3 regions of the Peribacillus sp. FSL P2-0133 genome follow, and region 3 is predicted to be linked to each of the others. Evidence: riboswitches for the same ligand, from Rfam matches in the RefSeq annotation. Region 3 holds a riboswitch; each other region holds the start of a gene.
What was found. A riboswitch is a leader RNA that binds a small molecule or an ion and turns the genes downstream of it on or off. The one in region 3 is predicted to bind thiamine pyrophosphate.

Region 1: it holds a riboswitch for thiamine pyrophosphate, as region 3 does, so the genes downstream of both, MKY17_RS20660 (ABC transporter substrate-binding protein) here and tenA (thiaminase II) in region 3, are expected to answer to the same signal.
Region 2: it holds a riboswitch for thiamine pyrophosphate, as region 3 does, so the genes downstream of both, thiC (phosphomethylpyrimidine synthase ThiC) here and tenA (thiaminase II) in region 3, are expected to answer to the same signal.

What each region holds. Positions count from the first base shown of each region.
Region 1 is NZ_CP150254.1:4,295,060-4,299,349, forward strand. Features, by position in the region: gene MKY17_RS20645 (ABC transporter ATP-binding protein) at 1-494, opposite strand, end outside; gene MKY17_RS20650 (ABC transporter permease) at 478-1,260, opposite strand; gene MKY17_RS20655 (thiamine-binding protein) at 1,257-1,541, opposite strand; gene MKY17_RS20660 (ABC transporter substrate-binding protein) at 1,553-2,557, opposite strand; TPP riboswitch at 2,692-2,800, opposite strand; gene MKY17_RS20665 (protein-glutamine gamma-glutamyltransferase) at 3,103-3,930, shown strand; gene rarD (EamA family transporter RarD) at 4,024-4,290, opposite strand, start outside.
Region 2 is NZ_CP150254.1:835,006-839,295, reverse strand. Features, by position in the region: gene thiC (phosphomethylpyrimidine synthase ThiC) at 1-1,775, opposite strand, end outside; TPP riboswitch at 1,911-2,025, opposite strand; gene MKY17_RS04045 (HAD family hydrolase) at 2,141-2,929, opposite strand; gene MKY17_RS04040 (histidine phosphatase family protein) at 3,100-3,633, opposite strand; gene MKY17_RS04035 (hypothetical protein) at 3,868-4,290, opposite strand, start outside.
Region 3 is NZ_CP150254.1:2,485,656-2,489,945, reverse strand. Features, by position in the region: gene MKY17_RS11925 (ABC transporter ATP-binding protein) at 1-1,413, opposite strand, end outside; gene MKY17_RS11920 (ECF transporter S component) at 1,426-2,010, opposite strand; gene tenA (thiaminase II) at 2,025-2,708, opposite strand; TPP riboswitch at 2,843-2,971, opposite strand; gene MKY17_RS11910 (SDR family NAD(P)-dependent oxidoreductase) at 3,107-3,853, opposite strand; gene MKY17_RS11905 (AMP-binding protein) at 3,906-4,290, opposite strand, start outside.

The sequences.
Region 1 (4,290 bases), 1.8 Mb from region 3:
TGCAATCTTGTCAGTTCATCCAAGGCAGAAAAGGGTTCGTCCAAGCACATCAAGTCCTGTGGACTTAAGATACTCCGGATGAATGCGGCCCTTTGCTTCATGCCACCAGATAATTCATGCGGATATGCTTTCTCGTACTCTTCTAATCCAGCTTTCATCAAAAGGGCTTTTGCCTTTTCTTTATCTCTGACCCCAGCAAGTTCACTTCCAAGCAAAACATTTTCCAATACCGTCCTCCAAGGTAAAAGGGAAGGCTGCTGAGGCATATAGCTGATATGGCCCTTTAAGCCATTTATCTTTTTACCATCCAGTGAAATGATGCCATGATCCGGCTTCAAAATGCCGCCGATCAAGTGGAACAATGTACTTTTACCGCTGCCTGATGGCCCAAGGATCGTGACAAATTCTCCTTCATCCACATGGAAATTCATCTTCTCCAATATATTCTGTTTATCATCGAAAGAATAGGAGACGTCTTTAATTTCCAGCTTCATCCTTTTCGCCCTCCTTTCTCTTCCAAGAAACTAAGTATTTCTCCAGGATGGTGATGATTCCAAAAAAGATCAGGCTCATTCCCATGATGATGAAAATGGCAACAAACACCCGATCTGTCCTGAACGCAGAGGAAGCGAGAGTCATATAAACACCAATCCCCGATTTTGCTCCAAGCCATTCCGAAATAACCGCACCCATTACACTATAGGTGGCTGAAATTTTCAGGCCGGAGAAAATGAACGGAATCGAGTGAGGAAGTTCCAGCTTCCAAAATAACTGATTTTTTCCCGCTCCCATCATCTTGAAATAATGCTTAAGTTCGTATGGTGTCTGGCGAAAACCTTCCAATGATGCAACCGCCACCGGAAAAAAACATACAAGCGAAATCACTATTAACTTAGGCAGCATGCCAAAGCCAAACCAGATCACCAAGAGCGGCGCCAAAACAATGATGGGTATATTTTGTGATAGTATGAGCAGAGGATAAACCGCGTCCTTCACACCGGGAAATAGGTGTAAAATTGCCGCGATCAATAAGCCGATGCAGCTTCCAATAAAAAAACCCGACAACGCAAGCTCGGTTGTGGATATAAGGTGTCCGTAAAGATTGCGGGACGACTCAATTCCTTCAATGAAAATGGCCGATGGAGCGGGAAGCAGCCATTCTTCGACTTTCAATAAGACTGTCACTGACTCCCATACTATCAGCAACAATAATAAAAGAAAGAAGGGAGCCCCCTTCTTCCAAATTCCCCTTCCGATCATGCGCGATATTTCTCCGTTAACGTATCCATCGTAATCCCGCTTGGCTGATATAATATTTTCACTTGGGAAATGACATTCGGCGATCCTATTTCAATCATTCTTACATTCATTTTTTCTATCACGGCAAAAAGTTCGGAAAGCTCACCCTCCATTGTCGTTTCTAGCGGGTGAACCTCATACTTGACACCTGATTCTTCAATGATCTTGATTGCTTCATCGACCATAGGGATGACATTTTCCCCTTTAGGAATAATCTGTATACTAATTAATGAGTTGGCCATTGTATTTCCTCCTATTTTGGTAAAAATTCATTGGTAAATGCCTTTTCAGGATCGAAATCACCTTCAAGAAGCTTATTTTCAGTCATCCAATCACTGTAATTCTTCCAAATTTCAAGCTTTTGTTCACCCCATCGCGGAGCATCATCCTGATACTTGTCTGCAAGCCACTCCTGGCTTTTCTTCACTAGTTTTGCATCAAGATCCGGTGCAGACTTAATTAATATGTCCGCTGCATCGTCAGGATTCTTGATCGCAAACTGGTACCCTTTCGAAGCTGCTTGAACGAATGCTTTAACAGTCTCCGGATCTTCTTTTATCATCTTTTCATTCGTAGTTAATACAGGCGTATAGTAATCAAGCTTATCAGAGTATTCGGTTAAGTAAACCATATTAAGCTTTTCATTTCGCAATTCAGCCTCAATGCCTGTCCATCCATAATAAATCCAGGCAAAATCTATATCCCTTTTAACCGAAGTGAAAAAATCCGTGTCTCCTGTATTGACTATATCCACTTTATTTACATCCGCATTTTCTTTTTTCATGAGTGAATCAATGATGGCCTTTTCAACCGGAGACCCCCAGCCGCCATACGTTTTCCCTTCAAAATCCTTGGGAGTTTTAATGTTCTTTGCCTCAGGGGAAGCGAATCCCGAGGTATTATGCTGAATGACGGCAGCTACCGAAACAATCGGCACGCCCTGCACGCGGGCCTGCGTTATGCCCTCCTGGTAACTCACGCCAAATTCAGATTTCCCTGAAGCGACAAGCTTATCAGCTCCGGCTTCACCTGGCATGATAATTTCCACATCAAGACCTTGTTCTTTAAAATAACCTTTTTCCTTGGCTACATACAATCCTGTATGGTTTGTATTCGGTGTCCAATCGAGCACGACCGATACTTTTTTTAATTTTTCATTTCCTTCATTTTTAGATGCTTCTTCTTTTTCATTAGTTCCGCCTGCACCGCATCCAGCCAAAAGGAACAACGAAGTTAACAGTGGCAAGAATTTATTCAAGTCATTATCCTCCTACACATCATATAAGTTCCATATGCCGGAACCATAATGGGGCTCCAGGGTTTATTCAAATACTGGATAAAAAAGCAAAAAACGCCCGAAGATGAATTCGGACGTTAACATACAAAACAGAAAATCAGTAATAATATGTTCCCTCCGCTGGCATCATCCAGATCAGGTTCAAAGAGTCAGCATCTAAAGGATGCAATCTCAGCCAGCATACTGGCCCCCCTACATTTCTCGCACATATGAACTTTTCTCTCTCATTATATCAATTCATGGGGAAAAAGGAATACTAATTTGCTTCTTCTCGCTAATTGGAAAGGTATTCCTTGCACTCTAGGATATCTAGCAAAACATCTTTTGGAATGAAAGCAATAAAATTCTGCCTCTTTTCATTCCAATCATTCTCGGCTGCAACGGTGGCTGACACGTTCCAAATAGTCAATTCAAAGCTTGCATTCATATAATGAGCATTACATGTAGACATTTTTGTTTACCGGTTTTTAAACCGTTAATTTCATAAGCAAAAGGTGGATATGATCATGATAAAGATTAATCACAAATGGTTAGATGTCAGTCAAATCCAACCAGGAATAGCATCTGCTAAATCGCTTGAAATTGTCCAATTGCTGGCGGAGGATTCTAACGTTTTTGAATATCGGAACTTTGGAGAGTTTAATTTCGAGATTCAACTGAGGAATCGAGTCATTGCGGCAGCTATTGCGTTGGATAAAAGTAATGTAGAATTTTCCACACTTGAGGAATCGGAATCCAATAAACAATATTGGCGCCTTTCAAAGGATGGCACCTTTACCCTTCAGCCAGGGATTCTCCCTCATGCTGCAATCGTTGACATTTTCATAAATGGAAGGCTTTATGCTTTCGAATGCGGGACAGCAATAGTCGTCACTTTTTTAAAGGCCATTTTGGATTTAATCGGCCCGAGGAATTTCGACAACCTTTTTTCAAACCTAGTTTTATATGACTGGCACCCTCCACAAAATATGGCTCTCATCATTCATCAAGGAAGGGATTATTCACCAGGTGATTGCGTTTACTTCAAAAACCCTGAACACGACGAGGCAACTCCTGAATGGCAAGGTGAAAATGCCATATTATTAGGAAATAACCTCTTTTATGGCCACGGGATCGGGATTACCAGTGCACAGGGAATCATCACTGAATTAAATAGCAATAGAAAGCCGTTCGCCACCATATCAGCATTCCTGACAGATCATATCATTTTCCTGGATAGTTCCTTCTATAATAAATTCCAACTAAATATCCCCCGTGCAAAGCCTGATCACAGTCCTGTCAGCCTTTCCAATTGTATTGTTTCTGAAATAGGTTCGAATATTTACCTTTCATGACCCTGGCATTTCCCCTATGCCGTATAGCCGTTTCATTAAATACCAGCATAAAAAAAATGCTTGGGGAGAAATCTCCCAAGCATTTTTTGTTATTCACGCACCAATATTCCCTTTGCCTTTGAACCTGCGGGCACTTGCCTGACCCCATTTCGTTATGGATAATGTATAAACAGCCAAGGCTGACCATATGAACAAAAAGGCTAAAAGATGTGCTTTAGTAAAACTTTCATGATAGACGAATACCCCGATCAATAAAGATAAGGTCGGAGCGATATACTGAAAAATGCCAAGCATCGATAACGGGATCTTCTCCGCCCCTTTCGCAAAATATAAAAGAGGCAATGCCGTGACAATCCCGCC
Region 2 (4,290 bases), 1.7 Mb from region 3:
TAGATTTCCCCGTCGGTTTTCCTGAATTCATTCGCTTTTTCTTTAAGCCCTTCATCGATTACCGACTCAAAACCCAGACCCTTTTCCTTCGCCAGATCACGGATGTCCTGAGAGATTCTCATACTGCAGAATTTCGGGCCGCACATTGAACAGAAATGAGCTGTTTTGGCACCTTCAGCCGGTAGAGTTTCATCATGATATTCGACCGCCCTTTCAGGATCGAGGGAAAGATTGAATTGATCTCTCCAACGAAATTCGAATCTAGCTTTCGAAAGGGCATCATCCCGTTTTCTTGCATGCGGATGACCTTTAGCAAGGTCAGCTGCGTGGGCCGCAATTTTATAAGTTATGACCCCTACCCGAACATCCTCTTTATTCGGAAGTCCCAAATGCTCTTTCGGTGTCACATAACAAAGCATGGCAGTTCCAAACCATCCGATCATGGCAGCACCAATCGCAGAAGTGATATGATCGTATCCAGGAGCTATATCCGTTGTCAATGGTCCCAGGGTATAGAATGGTGCTTCTTGACAGACTTCCAGCTGCTTATCCATATTTTCTTTAATTAAATGCATCGGTACGTGACCAGGTCCCTCCACCATGACTTGAACATCGTGCTTCCAAGCAATCTTCGTCAGTTCCCCAAGTGTTTCCAATTCAGCAAATTGTGCCTCATCGTTTGCATCTGCAATGGATCCCGGACGGAGGCCGTCACCTAATGAGAAAGAGACATCATACGCCTTCATGATTTCACAAATCTCTTCAAAGTGAGTATAGAGAAAACTTTCTTGGTGGTGGGCCAAGCACCATTGTGCCATGATGGAGCCCCCTCGGGAAACGATTCCCGTAACTCGCTTTGCTGTCATTGGGATGTATCGCAAAAGCACACCAGCGTGTATGGTGAAGTAATCGACACCTTGCTCAGCCTGCTCGATTAATGTATCCCGGAAAACTTCCCAATTTAAATCCTCCGCGACTCCATTCACTTTTTCCAATGCTTGATATATCGGAACCGTCCCAACTGGCACAGGTGAATTTCTGATAATCCATTCCCGAGTCGTGTGAATGTTCTTTCCAGTGGAAAGATCCATTATATTGTCTGCACCCCATCGTGTAGCCCAAGTCATTTTCTCCACTTCAGCTTCGATCGATGAACTAACAGCGGAATTTCCAATATTCGCATTTATTTTCACATGAAAATTACGTCCGATGATCATTGGCTCACTTTCAGGATGGTTAATATTTGCCGGAATGATAGCCCGTCCGCTAGCTACCTCTTCTCTTACAAACTCAGGGGCTACATTTTCCCTGATCGAAATGAACTCCATTTCTGGAGTAATGATACCTTTACGGGCATAATGGAGCTGGGTTACGTTTTGGCCTTTCACTGCACGCAATGGTTTTCTTTTCAATCCCGGAAAAACTTCGGCGTTGGATTGTGACTCAACTTTTTTATACCCGTTATCTTCGGGCTTTATTTCACGGCCATCATACTCTTCAACATCTTCCCGTTCCACAACCCAGCTTCGTCTAATCGGGGCAAGACCTTTACGAATATCAATGGGATAATCTGAATCCGTATAAAAACCGCTTGTGTCATAAACTCGTAAAGGCGGATTTTCCTCTTCGCCGAATGCCCCTGTAGTCGGACTTAACTTAATTTCACGCATAGGTACTTTAATATCAGGTCTAGATCCCTCAACATACACTTTTTTACTCCCGGCAAAACTGGACATAATTGAAACGTTCATGTCATTTACAGAATTACTCATCATGATTTCATTTCTCCTTTTTAAGTTCATTTAAAAAGGACAAAATCCAATCCATTTCGCACGAAAAAGCCAGATCTCATATTTAAGACCCGGCTAACGTTAGTATGACTAAAGAAATGACCAATTGAAATGTCATTGTTTAGTAGATTCTAACTTCCCCACGCTGGTATGAACCAGATCAGGTCCTGAGGGTTAAGAAGCTTAAGCGCTTCTCTCTCAGCCCAACTTTTATTGGACACCCCTAGTCTGAATAATTTAATTGATTACAGGGTAACTATATATCACCCTTTTCATTCTGTAAATAATTTGAAAGACCTAATATTTTCATTACACCTCTCCAAAATTTGTTATTTGGAGAGGACCGTTAATTATTTCCCCAGGCTCTCAAGGATTGGGTAAAGCTCCTCTAAATGCTTGATTTCATAGGTTGGAATCACTTCATTCCGTTCCTTATCATGGCGATTTATCCAAACCGACTTTATACCTACCCGTGATGCTCCAAGGATATCGGTCATTAAATTATCGCCGACCATCAATACTTCATCCTTATCAAGCTCCATGATTTCCAAGGCATGCTCAAAAATGGAGGCATCTGGTTTACCTCGTCCAAATGCGCCTGAAATCACGATTTGGTCGAAATAAGGAACCAGTTCAGGCGTAATTTCAAGTTTGGTATTTTGCAGTTCAGGAGATCCATTCGTAAGCAATAGCAATTTGTACTTCCCTTTTAATTCATCCAGAACACGGAAGGATTCTTCATAGATAAATGGCTTTTTGCGTCTCTCGGCCGGGAAACGTTCTGCCAGTTCAAGCCCAAATTCCGGATCATCGATCCCTAATGCCTTCAAACCTCTCGTCCACGCTTCTTTCCGATAAGCCGGTGCAATCCCGGCCATCTTCCGGAATTCATCATGATCATCCTGAAAATTTCCCCATAATCCCTCAAATGGGTTGATTCCGATCATTTGAGTGAATGCATATGTATCGTAAGAAGAATAAAGCTCACGTGCTTCCTTTCGCACCGCTTCTTCAAACTCGTCGACATTCAGATCATATTTCTCCTTAGCCACTTCGCATGTGGCCACAAAAGCCTCTTTTACACTTTTCTGATCCCATAGTAATGTATCATCTAAATCAAAAAAAACTGCCTTCAGCAAAATGTCCACCCCTCTTTCCCTATTATTGAATTCGTAAAAATTACACTATTACAATAATAAACCACAACCAATAAAAAAAGAATAACTATTCGGAAAATGCCTTCCTCTTTCTTAAAATAAGCAAAAATGACTTACCCTTTCTGGTGGGAAACCTAATATTTTCTCCTTTATCATCTTTCAAATACATAAAGCTTTCCATTACTGGCAATCCTGAATTTTGGACCAGTGAACCTACGTCGTATCAGCTCTTTCCTTATATATACCATGAGGGCGGCATGACTCACGATCAGAACATCCCTGTCCCCCTTTGCTAAGACCTCATCCAATACTTTATTGATTCTTCGCTCTGCGATCTTAATTTCCGCCCTTGTCTGCTTGTTGATTACCGAGCAGCAGCGAATCCAGATGGCCCAAAGGATGAACGGCAGCTTAACCTTTCCTTTAAGAGGAGGGGAAGGTATTTCCCGCAGCTCCTCCATCCGATGAACCGTACCTGGATAGATATGTTCCGCTGTCTTGACAGCTCTCGACATATCACTGCTATAACATTCCTGCCATTCCTCCACACCAAATAAAGTCGTTCCGTAAATGATATCCGCTGCATCATAGTCCTCAAACCATTGCTTCATATCATCCGCCGTCACAGGTCTCCCAGTGGGAAATTCATGTGCCACCTTAAAGTGCCGTACCAAACCAATTTTCATATATTCTCCTTTTTATCTTTTAAAATATACATTTCGTTTTCTTGTAAAAGTCCTTATCAATATATTACCCTATGTAAAACCATAAAAAAATGTATGTTGAAACTATAAAAAGCCTTACTGATCTCTCCTTGTCATTGTGTATGTTTAAAAAACCTTACGGATTGTGTCACTATAAACATTTGATTATGATAGCATCGAAAAAAGAGAAAGCATTTCGCCTTCTCCAGTTTTGGTTTATTCTATGAATTGAATTTCCGTTATCGTACATCTTTTCCTGAATTTATATTTCCCGCTCAAATCACTGAATTGATAATCATTGAGGGATTTCCCCAGTTGTTCCTTTAGCTTATCCACAGTGATTGATTCCTCAATTGTCTCTTTCCAATTTTCCTTTCCTATTAACTCTTCGAACGGAATTGTAGTCAGGACTTCATCATATATCTGGATGCTTTGATCGATGCCGAAGCTGCCATAGATACTGCCATTTTCATCAGCAAAGATATGCTCCGATTCCAATTCTTCCACCAATACTTCTAGATATTCCTTTGACTTAACAGGCTTGATGGCAATCTCTGCTTCCGCCGTTACAGGTCCCAATCTCTTATCGACGATCTCTATCGTCAATTTAACGTGAACGGGCGGATACCCAAACCCTTC
Region 3 (4,290 bases):
GTTTTCATCACTTATTACGTTTCCGTCCTTAACCGTCCAGATCCTTGTTGCAAAGTTCTTTGAAATATGATCATCATGAGTTACCATGATCACTGTTATTCCGCGCCTTCGATATTCCTCAAACCATTCCAGTAATGCAAAGGTATTTTTCGAATCTTGGCCAAAGGTTGGCTCATCAAGTAGAATGATTTTTTTGTCTATTACGATTGAAGCAGCTACGCTTAAGCGACGCTTTTGACCCATTGATAATTGAAACGGATGTTTATCCCGATGCGCCTCAAGGCGGAACACTTTAAGCAATGATTGGACTCTCTCATCTATTTCTTGTTGCGGCCTTTTGTCAATTCGCAATGAATAGGCAATCTCTTCATATACAGTATTTGCAACGAACTGAAACTCGGGATTTTGAAAGACAAACGTCATATGATCCGTTGGGTTTTTCACCCTTTTAATGGGGGTCCCCATTAATTCATACTTACCATTCGTTTTTATGAACTGCATCAGTGCATGCAAAAGAGTACTCTTCCCCGCGCCATTTTCTCCCCTGATTACAATCCATTCCCCTGAATGAACCTTCAGCTCTTCAACCTTGATTTTTTCCTCTTTATTCCGAAAACCGCTAAATCCTTGCACATGCATAAGGAGTGAACCATCTGTAAATTTGTGTTCACGAATTGGTGCATACTCATTTACATATTCATCCCAAACACCAGGGAACCAAATTCCATGTTCTTTCATTTCATTTTTATATTGTGAAAGAATGGTGTCTCTTGGACCATCAGCCATGATTTGACCTTCATCGTTTAAAAGCACGATTCGTTCGATGAATTCTAAAACATGGTCAATTTTATGCTCGACGATAATAACCGTTTTGTCTCGTCCGACTTCCTTCAATAAGTCCCAGATTTCTTTTGTTCCTTCCGGATCAAGCATGGCGGTCGGTTCATCTAAAAATATTACTTCTGGTTCAAGGGCCAATACTGAAGCGATTGCCAGACGCTGTTTCATCCCGCCTGATAATGTTTCTATACTTGTATGGCCTAGGTTCAATCCTACTTTACGGAAATGATTTTGGATCTTCTCTCTCATTTCTTCTCTAGGGATGGAAAGATTCTCAAGTACGAAGGCAATTTCCTCATCGGCAAATGGCATGCAAAACTGACTATCAGGGTCTTGAAAAACATATCCCCATGAAGAAGGGCATTTCAATTTATCCGCTTTCATCGGTACTTCGATGGAATTCGGAATCAATCCGCTTAACACTTGCAGAAGTGTGGATTTACCACACCCTGATGGTCCCAACAATAACACTTTTTCTCCTTTATCAAACGATAAGGATAGATCCTTGAATATCAAAGATTCATCACCGGGAAATTTCATTCTTAACTTCTCAACTGAAACGATTGGTTCCATGGCCCTCAACCTCTACTTTTGATCCAGTTCTGCATAATCTTTACTTGTAACCGGACGAACAAGATTGGTTACTCCTGTTGCTTCCAGAACCTTGACTAGATAATAGGCAGTCACACCTGCAAAGAATATGGAACCCACAAACCTCGCTATCATGAACAACAAAAGATTCCAAGTAGAAAGCGCACCTATTTCCCCGTATGCAAAATCCATTATTACTGATGCAAGGCAGGAAGCTATCGCAGCTAAAACAGCCACCGACATATTGAATTTTTTATATTTGAACGCCATGAACACCAGCTCCGCGAACAAACCTTGGACCACCCCATATAACAGTACGGTCAGCCCCCAAGGAGAACCTAGAAAGAATTCCCCGGAAGCTGCAGCAATCTCCGCCAAAAGTGCCACACCCGGTTTCCGTAAAATTAAAAAGGCGACGGGACCAGCTATAAACCACATTCCATAAATAAGTTGATCCAGATGTAATCCTAATGGTTTAACGGAATAGTAAATCGAACCCCAAAGGATATAAACGATTCCAAATGCTACCGCAATCACGATCGTGACTAATATATCAGTTAATTTCAATCCTTTTTTCATTATTTCATTCTCCTTTATACTTCTAGTGTTTCCTGATGCACAGGCCATGTCTCTAAACGATAAGCCATTTCCCAAAATGAGTATTCATATTGGCTGCTAAGGATAAAATGCTCTTTCATTCTCTCCTTATCTTCGTCTGTTACTTTTTCAGCAATCTCATCAAGCCTCGCAATTTGTTCTTCCACCAAAGTGCGGAACCACTCTCCTCCGTAAGCCGCTATCCATTCTTGATAAATCGGCTCTTCGGGTACGCACCCTTGCAGCTTTTCACCTATTTCATAATACAGCCAGTAACACGGCAAGATAGCTGCAATAACATCCCCTAAATGTCCCGAATAAGCTGCACGATACATATGGGAAGTATAAGCATAAGCAGTCGGGGCAGGTTTGAACTTTTCCCTTTCTTCTTTTGTGATGCCTAATCTCTCAGAAAAATTCTCATGAAGCCTCAACTCCGCTTCATATGTTCCTTGTGCATGGCCGGCAAGCCTGCTTGTTGTATGTAAATCTGTAGCTTTTACTGCCCCTAAAGCTTGAACCCTGGCAAAATGAGATAAATAATAGGCATCTTGCATGACATAAAAACGAAAACACTCCAATGGTAATGTGCCATCTCCTATTCCTGCAACAAACGGGTGATTAAAACTAGCTTCCCAAATATGATCAACTTCCCGACGAATTTCCTCTGAAAACTTCATGTCCATTACCTCCAAATTGTATTTTTCAATGAATCTTACAGAAAAAAACCTTTATCACCCCATTTTTTGCAAACAAAAAACCACTTTCTTAAACGTAAAGAAAGTGGTTGTACTTGAAAAAATACAGAAACGTATTGTTCCAGACCCCACTTCCCTACGCTGGTATAAACCAGATCAGGTTCTAAGGGTCTTAAAGTCATACTTTAATCTCAGCTTCTGCGGTAAAATCAACTTTTACCTATAAAGCACCCCTAGTGGTACAAATTGTATATTTAATTTTCATTTGCCTTTATATTAACACGATAAATCCAATTGTCAAACGTATTAGAAAAAGTTTTCAACCTAATGCTTTAGGTTTACTAGCCTTTCAATCTTGCATAACCACCTAACTTGATTGATTAAACCATTGTTAATCCACCATTTACGGAAAGAGTTTGCCCCGTAATATACCCGGCATCTTCCGAAACGAAATAGGCAACGGCATTGGCAATGTCCTCTGGTTGAGCTAGCCGACGAAATGGAATCGCTTTTTCCAAGGCGCCTGCTATACCTTCATTATAAGAGCCTATTTCTTGAAATAGGGGCGTATCAGCAGGACCTGGCGCAATACAATTGATGTTGAGTTTGTGACGTGCCATTTCTCTTGCTATCGTTTTTGTGAAGGCAATCACCCCTCCCTTAGCAGCCGAATAAACTGCCTCTCCACTTGATCCTACTCTAGCTGCATCGGATGCAATATTCACTACCTTTCCGTAACCATTTTCAATCATGAGAGGTAAAATTTCCTTGCAAGTATGGATCTGCCCAAGTAAATTAATATCGATAATCCTTTTCCAAGTGCTAGGATCACTTTTTAAAAAAGGTTCCACCTTATCCCAGCCTGCATTATTAACCAATATATCTATTCTATGATAATGGTTCACTGATTCTTCAACGGCTTTTTTAACACTTTCTAATTTCGTTACATCACAATGGACCGCTCTAGCTTCAAAACCCGACTTTTCGATTAAAGAAACCGTTTCCTCAGCATTTTTATGATTTATATCAGCCACTATGATGTTAAAATTGCGAGAAGCCAATTTTTTTGCAATCTCTCTGCCAATTCCGCTTCCAGCACCGGTAATAAATGCCATTCTTTTATTCATCATATTTCCCTCCGCTTTCACCATTTAGTCAATATGGATTTATTTAAACTGCTTATATATTGTCGATTATCTTTTCATTTATCATTTCCCGGAGCCGGAATTTCTGGATTTTCCCGCTTGCCGTACGAGGAAAATCATCCATTATTTCAAGAAATTCAGGCCAATATTGTTTGGCCAAACCCTTTTCCGAGAGAAATTCCTGCATGGAATCCATCGTGATCGGGCTCTTGCCCGTTTTCATGCTGATACATGCACATGCTTTTTCCTGAAGACGGGAATCTGGAACCGCAATAACCTGAGCACTAGAAATATCCGGGTGTTCATATAATACATTTTCTACATAAGCGACTGGAATATTTTCACCGCCACGTATGATTATGTCTTTGTTTCTTCCAGAAATTCGAATATATCCGTCTTCATCCATGAATGCTCGATCA